One region of the Lysinibacillus pakistanensis genome, then DNA from elsewhere that is predicted to be linked to it. Evidence: riboswitches for the same ligand, from Rfam matches in the RefSeq annotation. Region 1 holds a riboswitch; the other holds the start of a gene.
What was found. A riboswitch is a leader RNA that binds a small molecule or an ion and turns the genes downstream of it on or off. The one in region 1 is predicted to bind S-adenosylmethionine.
Positions count from the first base shown of each region.

Region 2: it holds a riboswitch for S-adenosylmethionine, as region 1 does, so the genes downstream of both, QNH24_RS23175 (bifunctional homocysteine S-methyltransferase/methylenetetrahydrofolate reductase) here and QNH24_RS21000 (methionine ABC transporter ATP-binding protein) in region 1, are expected to answer to the same signal.

Region 1 covers NZ_CP126101.1:4,197,514-4,202,394, reverse strand. The annotation lists gene QNH24_RS21025 (acyl-CoA dehydrogenase FadE) at 1-900, shown strand, start outside; gene QNH24_RS21020 (arsenate reductase family protein) at 1,190-1,546, shown strand; gene gcvH (glycine cleavage system protein GcvH) at 1,628-2,008, shown strand; gene QNH24_RS21010 (toprim domain-containing protein) at 2,171-2,512, shown strand; gene QNH24_RS21005 (thioredoxin family protein) at 2,528-2,839, shown strand; SAM riboswitch class I at 2,896-2,999, shown strand; gene QNH24_RS21000 (methionine ABC transporter ATP-binding protein) at 3,083-4,111, shown strand; gene QNH24_RS20995 (methionine ABC transporter permease) at 4,101-4,769, shown strand; gene QNH24_RS20990 (MetQ/NlpA family ABC transporter substrate-binding protein) at 4,831-4,881, shown strand, end outside.
Region 2 covers NZ_CP126101.1:4,651,282-4,656,162, forward strand. The annotation lists gene metH (methionine synthase) at 1-1,920, opposite strand, end outside; gene QNH24_RS23175 (bifunctional homocysteine S-methyltransferase/methylenetetrahydrofolate reductase) at 1,913-3,760, opposite strand; SAM riboswitch class I at 3,848-3,947, opposite strand; gene QNH24_RS23180 (protoporphyrinogen oxidase) at 4,073-4,881, opposite strand, start outside.

The DNA of each region.
Region 1 (4,881 bases):
ACAAAGCTGTCTGATTTCAATTTAACAAAAGAAAAATTATCAACAATGGCTTCTCAATTATATGCGTCTGAGTCATTAAACTACCGTACTGTAGGCTTATTTGAGGATCGCTTAAGTCAGTTAAACCCTGAGGAGCAAAAGCAAGGAACGGTAATTGCCGGTGCTATTGCTGAATATGCGATTGAATGCTCAATTGCCAAAGTGTTTGGTTCAGAAACATTAGATTATATTGCAGATGAAGCGGTGCAATTACATGGTGGCTACGGCTTTATGGCTGAATACGAGGTAGAGCGAATTTATCGCGATTCTCGTATTAATCGAATTTTTGAAGGAACAAATGAAATTAACCGCATGATTGTGCCAGGTACATTTATGAAGAAGGCAATAAAGGGTGAGCTTCCACTATTACAAGTAGCCCAAAATTTACAGCAGGAGCTGCTTATGCTAATGCCTGAAGATATAGGCACAGAGCCACTAGCACAAGAAAAATACCTTGTGAAAAATGCAAAGAAAATCGCAGTATTAGCAGCGGGATTAGCAGCACAACGCTTTGGTCCGAAGCTTGATCAGGAGCAAGAGGTATTGGTAAATATTGCGAATATCGCAAACCAATTATTCGCTATGGAATCAGCTGTCTTACGTACAGAAAAAGCGATTGCTCGTGATGGTGCTGAAAAAGCTCATCAAAAATTATTGTACACTCAAATCTTTTGTCAAGAAGCATTTGCAGAAATTGAAAAAGAGGCAAAAGATACAATTCTTGCTTCAGCTGACGGAGATGCAGCGCGCATGACGTTATCTGCACTACGTAAGCTAACACGTAATAATCCTTACAACTTAATTGCGAAGAAACGTGAAGCATCAGTTAAGTTGATTGACGCAGAAAAATATGTAGTGTAATAAATCAAACAGCCTAGCTATCTGTAATAGATAGCTAGGCTGTTTGTGGGTGAGAAGGATAGATTTGCAAAAGCAACTGATAGAAACAGTTAAGTGAAGGATAGAATTAAGAAAGTGACGGATAGAATTAAGAAAGAAATGGATAGACTGTAGTAGAAGCCTGGGGATTGGTGTGAGAGCAACTGAAAATTGTTTCATTTTGGTTTGTATGGTTATGATGGTATACTACAGAAAATAAGGAAGACACAGAAAATCAGTGTCCTCAAAAAGAAAGTAGAGGAGCCTTTCAATGACGATTCAATTTATCCAATATCCAAAATGCACAACTTGTAAGAAAGCTCAAAAATGGTTAAACGATAATGATATAGTGTATGAAGAGGTACACATTGTAGAACAGCCACCTTCAAAGGACGAATTAACAAAGTTATGGCAAGCAAGTGGACTACCTCTTAAAAAGTTTTTTAATACGTCTGGCATGAAGTATCGAGAGCTTGGTTTGAAGGATAAACTTGCCGATATGAGCGAGGAGGAGCAGCTTGAGCTACTTGCTTCTGATGGAATGTTAATCAAACGTCCAATCGTTACTGATGGAAAAAAAGTAACGTTAGGGTTTAAAGAATCTGATTTTGAGCAAGCTTGGAAATAGCCGTAATTATCCTTGTTTTTATAGGAGAAGTATGGCACACTGAAAGTGAATATATTACATATTTATGGAGGGGTTTTTTGCATGAGCACACCTAAAGACTTACGATACTCTGAAGAACATGAATGGGTAAAAGTAGAAGATGGAAAAGTACGTATCGGTATTACACACTTCGCACAATCTGAATTAGGAGATATCGTTTTCGTTGAGCTTCCACAAGTTGGCGATGAGATCAAAACAGATGATCCATTCGGTAGCGTAGAATCAGTAAAAACTGTTTCTGAATTATATGCGCCAATCTCAGGTACTGTAGTTGAAGTAAATGCAGATTTAGAAGATAGCCCAGAATTCGTTAATGAATCACCATATGAAAAAGCTTGGATGATCGTTGTTGAGCCTGCTGATGCATCAGAAGTTGAAAAGCTTATGACAGCAGAGCAATACGAAGAAATGGTCGCTGAATAAGACAAGCCCTAATAGAAAAACGTCGGCATTCACCGACGTTTTTTATTATCTTCATGGCTGGGGAGATAGTCGCTTGCAATGGGTGTCTAACATTACCATCGTTAATGCTTAATTGATATAATGACTATAAGGAAAAGGGATATGTCTAATGGGGGTGGCGTGATGTTCGAGGGAAAATGCTTAATTGTTGAAGGCCGTTCGGATAAGCTTCAAATTGAACCTATTTTAAGTGAAGATGTCACAATACTTTGTACGAATGGTACAATTGGTGTGCATCAATTAGAAGTGCTGCTTGATCCATATGAGGGCTGTGAGCTTTATACATTTTTTGATGCAGATCCATCAGGGGATAAGCTACGGGCATTAATGGACAGACATTATCCAGAGGCAGAGCATTTACGTACAATGCCAACGTATAAAGAAGTTGAGACAACTCCGAGAAAGGTATTAGCAATGATATTGTTGCGAGCACATTTCTCAATCCATAATCAATATATTTTGTAAGGTTGCGTGAAAAAAATGGAAGAATGGTCAAAAGAGCAGTGGATCGCGGCTGTCCAGTCGGGGAAAAAAGCTGCCTTTTATTTATATACACCTATGTGTGGTACATGTGCAGTTGCATCAAAAATGATGATGATCGTTGAGCAATTACTGCCAAAGCTTCAAATCGGCAAAGCAAATTTAAATTTTGTTGAAGAAATTGCCTTAGATTACGAAATCGAAAGTGTACCATGTTTACTCGTCTGTGATGGCGGAAAAGTGACAGAAAAAGTCTATGCTTTTCAATCCGTACCGTTTTTATACGAATTGTTAAAAAAATCAATTGACTGAAGTTTGCTAGCATGGTAAAGTAACAAATATATTACTAAAACATTGAATATATCGAACTCTTATGAAGAGTGGCGGAGGGAAGTGCCCTATGAAGCCCGGCAACCATCACAAAGTGAAAAGGTGCCAAATCACCCAAAGATTTATCTTTGAAAGATGAGAGAACGGTTGAGCGTATAAATACGTGACCCCTTCTACTTGTCTGTGAGTGAAGGGGTTTTCTATATGAGAAAAGGAGTATTCGCTATGATCCAGCTTCAAAATATTACGAAGAATTACAAAACCGCAAATGGCGAATTAACAGCAGTCAAAGACGTAAACCTTTCCATAAATAAAGGTGAAATATTTGGCATTATCGGCTATAGTGGTGCTGGTAAAAGTACAATGATTCGTTTATTGAACGGTTTAGAAAAGCCAACATCTGGTACGGTGATGGTTAACAATCAAGAGTTTTCATCTATTAAGGGGCAAAAGCTTAGAGATGCAAGACAAAAGGTAAGTATGATTTTCCAGCACTTTAATCTACTATGGTCTAGAACCGTTGCTGAAAATATCGCTTTTCCACTAGAAATCGCAGGTGTTTCAAAGGCTCAGCGTGATGCACGTGTGAAGGAATTGATTACTCTTGTTGGTTTAGATGGACGTGATCAGGCGTATCCATCACAGCTATCAGGCGGTCAAAAGCAGCGTGTCGGCATTGCTCGAGCACTTGCTAATAATCCAGAGGTTTTATTATGTGATGAGGCAACCTCAGCACTTGACCCAGAGACTACCGATGCAATCCTGGATTTACTTGTAGATATTAACGAGCGATTAGGATTAACTATTGTGTTAATCACACATGAAATGCACGTTATCCGTAAAATCTGCCATCGTGTAGCAGTAATGGAGGCTGGCGAAATAGTAGAACGTGGTGAGGTATTACAAGTATTCCAGGCACCTCAAGCTGCTATTACGAAAAAATTTGTGTCACAAATTACAGATACGAAGGAAACGCAGGAGACGGTTGCACAAATAAAAGCAAATTATCCAACTGGACAACTTGTTAAGCTAATTTTTGTAGGAGAAAAAACAGAGCAGCCCGTAATTTCACACCTCGTCAAGCACTTTGATGTAGAAGTTAGTATTGTGCACGGTAATATCTCTCAAACAAAAAATGGTGCTTACGGTACACTTATTGTGCAAATAGATGGAACCGAGTCAAATGTGGCTGATGCATTAGGTTACTTAAATACAGTTGAAGTACAAACGGAGGTGATTGCAAATGCTAACTAATCTCTTTCCGAATGTCGACTGGGAGCGAATGTGGGCAGCTACCTATGAAACACTGTATATGACAGCTATTTCAACCGTAGTAACATTCATCCTTGGCTTATTAATTGGAATCGTATTGTTTTTAACAAGCCCCCATCAACTATGGGCTAATAAAATTGTGAATTTCTTAACAGGTTCACTCGTAAATATTTTCCGTTCGATTCCATTTATCGTGTTAATTATTTTATTAATTCCATTTACAAAATTCTTGCTTGGCACAATCCGTGGAGCCAATGCTGCATTACCAGCACTAATTATTGGTGCTGCCCCATTCTATGCACGTATGGTATTGATTGCATTACGTGAAATTGATAGAGGGGTAATCGAGGCAGCTCGTTCAATGGGTGCTAAAACATCTACTATTATATGGAAAGTGTTAATTCCAGAATCATTACCTGCGCTTATTTCAGGTATTACTGTAACAGCTGTAGCGCTTGTTGGTTATACAGCAATGGCTGGAATTATTGGTGCAGGCGGGTTAGGAAACTTAGCCTTCTTGGATGGCTTCCAGCGTAATCGCTCAGATGTGACATTAATGGCAACTATTCTAATCTTAGTAGTCGTATTTATTATTCAATGGATAGGCGATATGATTACAGCTAAAACAGATAAACGTTAAAGGTTATTTCGGTTCTCTGCCGTTAACATACTTTGAACAAAATAAAAGGGAGTGTAATAAAATGAAGAAGCTATTGACAGGATTACTCTTATCAGTATTAGTGCTAGCTTTA
Region 2 (4,881 bases), 450 kb from region 1:
TTCTTTTGTCCCCTCTAAAATATAGTAAGCTAAACGACCTTCTACTGTTTTAGGGATGTCAGCCTCTGTTTTTTCTTTCTTTTTATCGCGATAAAAATCTGTGAATATGGCTAATGTCTCATCATTCGTATTAAATAATAAATTATTTGCAAGCTTAATTTCCTCTTCTGGAATGGAAGCGTAGCGCTCTAGCTTTTCAGTATTCACAATCGCATAGTCTAAGCCTGCCTGTGTACAATGATATAAATAAACTGCATTTAACACCTCACGGCCAACAGGCGGTAATCCAAATGAGATATTGCTGACACCAAGCACTGTTAATGTACGTGGCATTTTTTCTTTGATGAGTCGGATTCCTTCGATTGTTTCTAAAGCAGAACCAATATATTGCTCATCTCCTGTACCTACCGGAAACATTAATGGATCAAAGATGATATCTTCTGGTGCAAGTCCCCATTTTTCTGTTAACAAGTAATAGGAACGTTCAGCAATCTCTAGCTTACGATGTCGATCAACTGCCATCCCTTGTTCATCTATCGTTCCAACAACCAAAGAGGCACCATATTTTTTCACAAGCGGCATCACAGCATCAAAACGCTCTTCCCCATCCTCTAAATTAATAGAGTTGATTATAGCTTTCCCTTGCGAAAATTTGAGTGCTTCTTCGATAACTTTTTCATCCGTTGAGTCTATTACAAGAGGTACTTTTACTTTTTTCACAACCTCCTGCATAAAGCCTCGCATATCTGCTAGTTCATCACGATCAGGATTTGCTAAACAAATATCAATAACATGGGCACCATTCCTTACTTGTGCACGAGCAATTTCTGCTGCTTCCTCAAATTTCCCATCAATAATTAGGTTTTTAAACTTACGAGAGCCAATTACATTTGTACGTTCTCCAATAAATAATGGACGCATAGAATCGTCGTACACTAATGGCTCGATACCCGACACTACATGACCATGAGTTTTCTCAGGTAATTGGCGTGGCTTTTCGTCCTTTAGTACCTCACGAATAGCAGCGATATGGGCCGGTGTTGTTCCACAGCAGCCTCCCACTATATTCAGCCAGCCCTTTTCTGCAAAGCCTTTTAGCTTTTGTGACAGTGACTCTGGTGATTCATGGTAGCATCCTTCCTCGTCAGGTAAGCCTGCATTCGGGTAACAGCTTATATATCCCGTAGAAAGCTCTGCTAATGAACGAATATGGTCCGTCATAAATTCTGGCCCTGTCGCACAGTTCAGACCTACAGATAGTGGTTTAATATGCTCGATAGAAATGTAGAATGCATCTATGGATTGTCCTGCAAGTGTCGTTCCCATTGGTTCAATTGTTCCCGATATCATCACAGGAAGCACTTTGCCAGTCACTTCAAATGCGCGAGATACTCCTAAAGTGCCCGCCTTCACATTGAGCATATCCTGGCTGGTTTCAAGCAACAATACATCCGCTCCAGCTTCAATTAATGCCTTTGCCTGTACATAAAAGTTTTCTTCTAGCTCATCAAAGGTAATTCCACCTGTCACTGATAAGGTCTTTGTAGTAGGTCCCATCGCTCCTGCTACAAAACGTGGCCAATCAGAGGTAGTAAAATCATCCACTGCCTTACGTGCTATTTCTACAGCACGCTTATTGATTTCCTCTGCTTTTGCTCCCAGATCATATTCATTTAATACAAGTGGAGTACCTCCAAATGTATTTGTGCAAATAATATCTGCCCCTGCTTCCAAATATTTTCTATGAACCTTTTCAAGCACATCAGGTCTAGTTAGTACAAGATTTTCATTACAGCCATCATATTCCTCGCCACCGAAATCTTCAGCTGATAAGTTTTCGTTTTGTAGCATTGTTCCCATTGCGCCATCAAGAATTAAAATTCGTTTCTCAAGTTGCTCTTCAATCAAATGCTTAGCCATTTATACTTACCCCTTTTTTCTGTTCATCCAATTGCTCTATAAATTTCATTAGTTCTAGTGTCATATCATAGCGTAGGAATGGTGTAATGAGGTAAATACCATTGAAATATTCTGCGGCTACCTCTACTAATTCCTTAGCAATTGCAATTCCTTCTAGTGTCGCGTGCTCCTTATCCTCACCACAAGCCTTCATCCGTGCTAATGCGTTTTCAGATAATTTAATGCCGGGAACTTCATGATGTAAGAACTCCGCACTTTTATAGCTCGTAACTGGCATAATTCCTATATAAATTGGTGCTTCTAAATGCTTTGTCGCCTCATAAATTTCTACAATTTTTTCCTTTGTATAGACAGGCTGTGAAATAAAATAATCTGCCCCATGTTCAATTTTCTTTTCTAATCGAGATACAGCTCGGTCTAATACACGTACATTCGGATTAAACGCTGCGGCTACAGAGAAATTTGCCTTTTGACGTAGTGGCTTCCCTGAAAAAGATACACCTTCATTTAACTGTTTGATTAATTGAATAAGCTCCATTGATGATACGTCATAAACACTCGTTGCCCCTGGGAAATCCCCAACCTTTGTTGGATCTCCAGTAACCGCTAAAATATCATGAATGCCTAGTGCATTTAAACCCATTAAATGAGATTGCAGCCCAATTAAATTACGATCTCGGCATGTAATATGTGTTAACGGGCGTACCCCATGTGTTTCTTTCAATAATGCGCCCATTGCCACATTACTTATTCTTGGCGATGCTAGGGAATTATCCGCCATCATGACCACATCTGCGCCTGCCTCATATAATTTTTTAGCACCTTTAATAAAACCATCGATTTCTAAATGTCTTGGTGTATCCAACTCTACTATAACCGAACGTTGACGTTTTACTTTTATATGCAATGGCTCGAATCTTGAAGGTTCTGCCTCACGTACAATCTCTACTTTCTCAGGCTTCGCTAATTTTTCTTCTACTGGAGATAATTCCTCTAAGTATTTTTTCGCTGCAGCAATATGCTTTGGTGTCGTACCACAGCACCCACCTATTAAACGAACGCCTTGATCTCGAAGTGCTACAGCAGCGCGACCAAAATAGTCTGTCTCTGACTCATAAACAACACGCCCGTCTTCTAAATCTAGAAGAGATGCATTTGGATAGGTAGACATAAATGCCTTTTCAGGAAGTTCTACACCCTCAAATGCCTGAATCGAATGGTATGGACCTAAACGACAGTTAACACCTACAATATCAGCACCCAGTGCCTCGAGCTCATGTAGGGCACTATTTAAACTCTTACCATTTTGCAGCACTCCCGGTTCATGCATTGAAACTTGCGCAATGATTGGCAACTTTGTTTTAGCTCGAAGCATTTTTAATGTTGCTGTTAATTCTTCAAAATCATAATAGGTTTCAAGTAAAAGGCCGTCTGGATTCCCTGCCAGTAACACAGTTGCTTGCTCTTCAACAGTCGCTAAAATTTCTTCTAAGGTTGCATCGCTTTTCCGAATGCCTCGAATCCCCCCAATAGTCCCTAAAACAAATTGACCTCCATCTGCAGCTGCTCGCTTGGCAATCGTCATAGCTGCTTCATTAAACTGCTGAACACGCGACTCTAATCCGTAACGTGCTAATTTTATAGCATTCGCTCCATAAGTATTTGTTTGAATAATATCGGCTCCAGCTGCTATATACTCTCTATGAATCTTTTCAATTAATTCTGGTCTTTGAACATTCATTTCCTCATGACAGTACTCCAAGCCATAGCCGTATAATACCGTACCAATTGCACCATCTGCTGTAAGAACATGCGTTTTTAACTTTTCAAGCAACCCCATAAAACTAGCCCCTCTTTCTATTTTTCTATAATATAAAAAGCCTTCTTTAACACAAAGAAGGCTTTTACGTTTCGTAATTGTTGTTCCTTCTCATCTTCGACCATAGGGTCTTCTGGATTTAGCACCTGACAAAAAGTTGGTTGCTGAAGCGTCATTGGGCCAGTCCCTCAGCTTCTCTTGATAAGAATTTAGTATGAATTTTTTAAATAATTAAAAGAATCATAACGTTAACAAACGTTTGAGTCAAGACTATTTCACGTAACAAAGGATATTTCAAACGAAAAATATAATTTTTTGTCTTATATTCTGCAATTAAGATAATTTTTCAGCAATATTATCCCCTATTTTTTTACCGTTTTGAATACAAGCACCTATACCTACACCAAAGTAAGAGCAGCCCGCAATGGATAAATTCGGATAGTTTGTTTCGAGCTCTTGTAATAAGCCCTGTAATGCCTCACGATGTGCTAAATCATATTTCGGCATTTGATCAATCCATCTACTTACATTCACGACACTTGGTTTTTCTTTAATCCCCAAGCTTTTTCTTACATCCTCTAAGGCAACAACAGATAATTCTTCATCTGTCATCCTACGTAACTTCTCATATGCGGGGTTGATGCTTTTATAGAAGAGTCGAACAAGTAATTGCTCATTTGCTGAAGTATGCTTCCACTTACGGCTTGTCCATGTCGCTGCATTACAGATTACATCAGAATTATGAGACACAATAAAGCCTGTTCCATCAGCTGGTAATCTACTATCGGGTACATCGAATCCTAAATAAATTGTAATAGCGGAGGCAGTATTGAATTGGTCAAAATAACGGTTCAATGTTTCATCCTTTAATAGGTACTGTACAGTTTCATTAGGTAATGCTAAAACTACATGATCTGCTTCAATGATCGTATCATTTGCTAAAGTAACTTGGTAGTGGTTTTCCTGCTTGTTGACACTAGTAGTGGTAATTCCCTTTAAAATTTCTACATCAGTTAATGTTTCTTCAAGACGATCAATTAAAGACGATAAACCATTTTTAAATGAAATAAATTTTTTATTAGCAGCTTTTACAAATTGTTCTCGATTTGCGTCAAAACCTTTAATAATACTACCGTACTCAT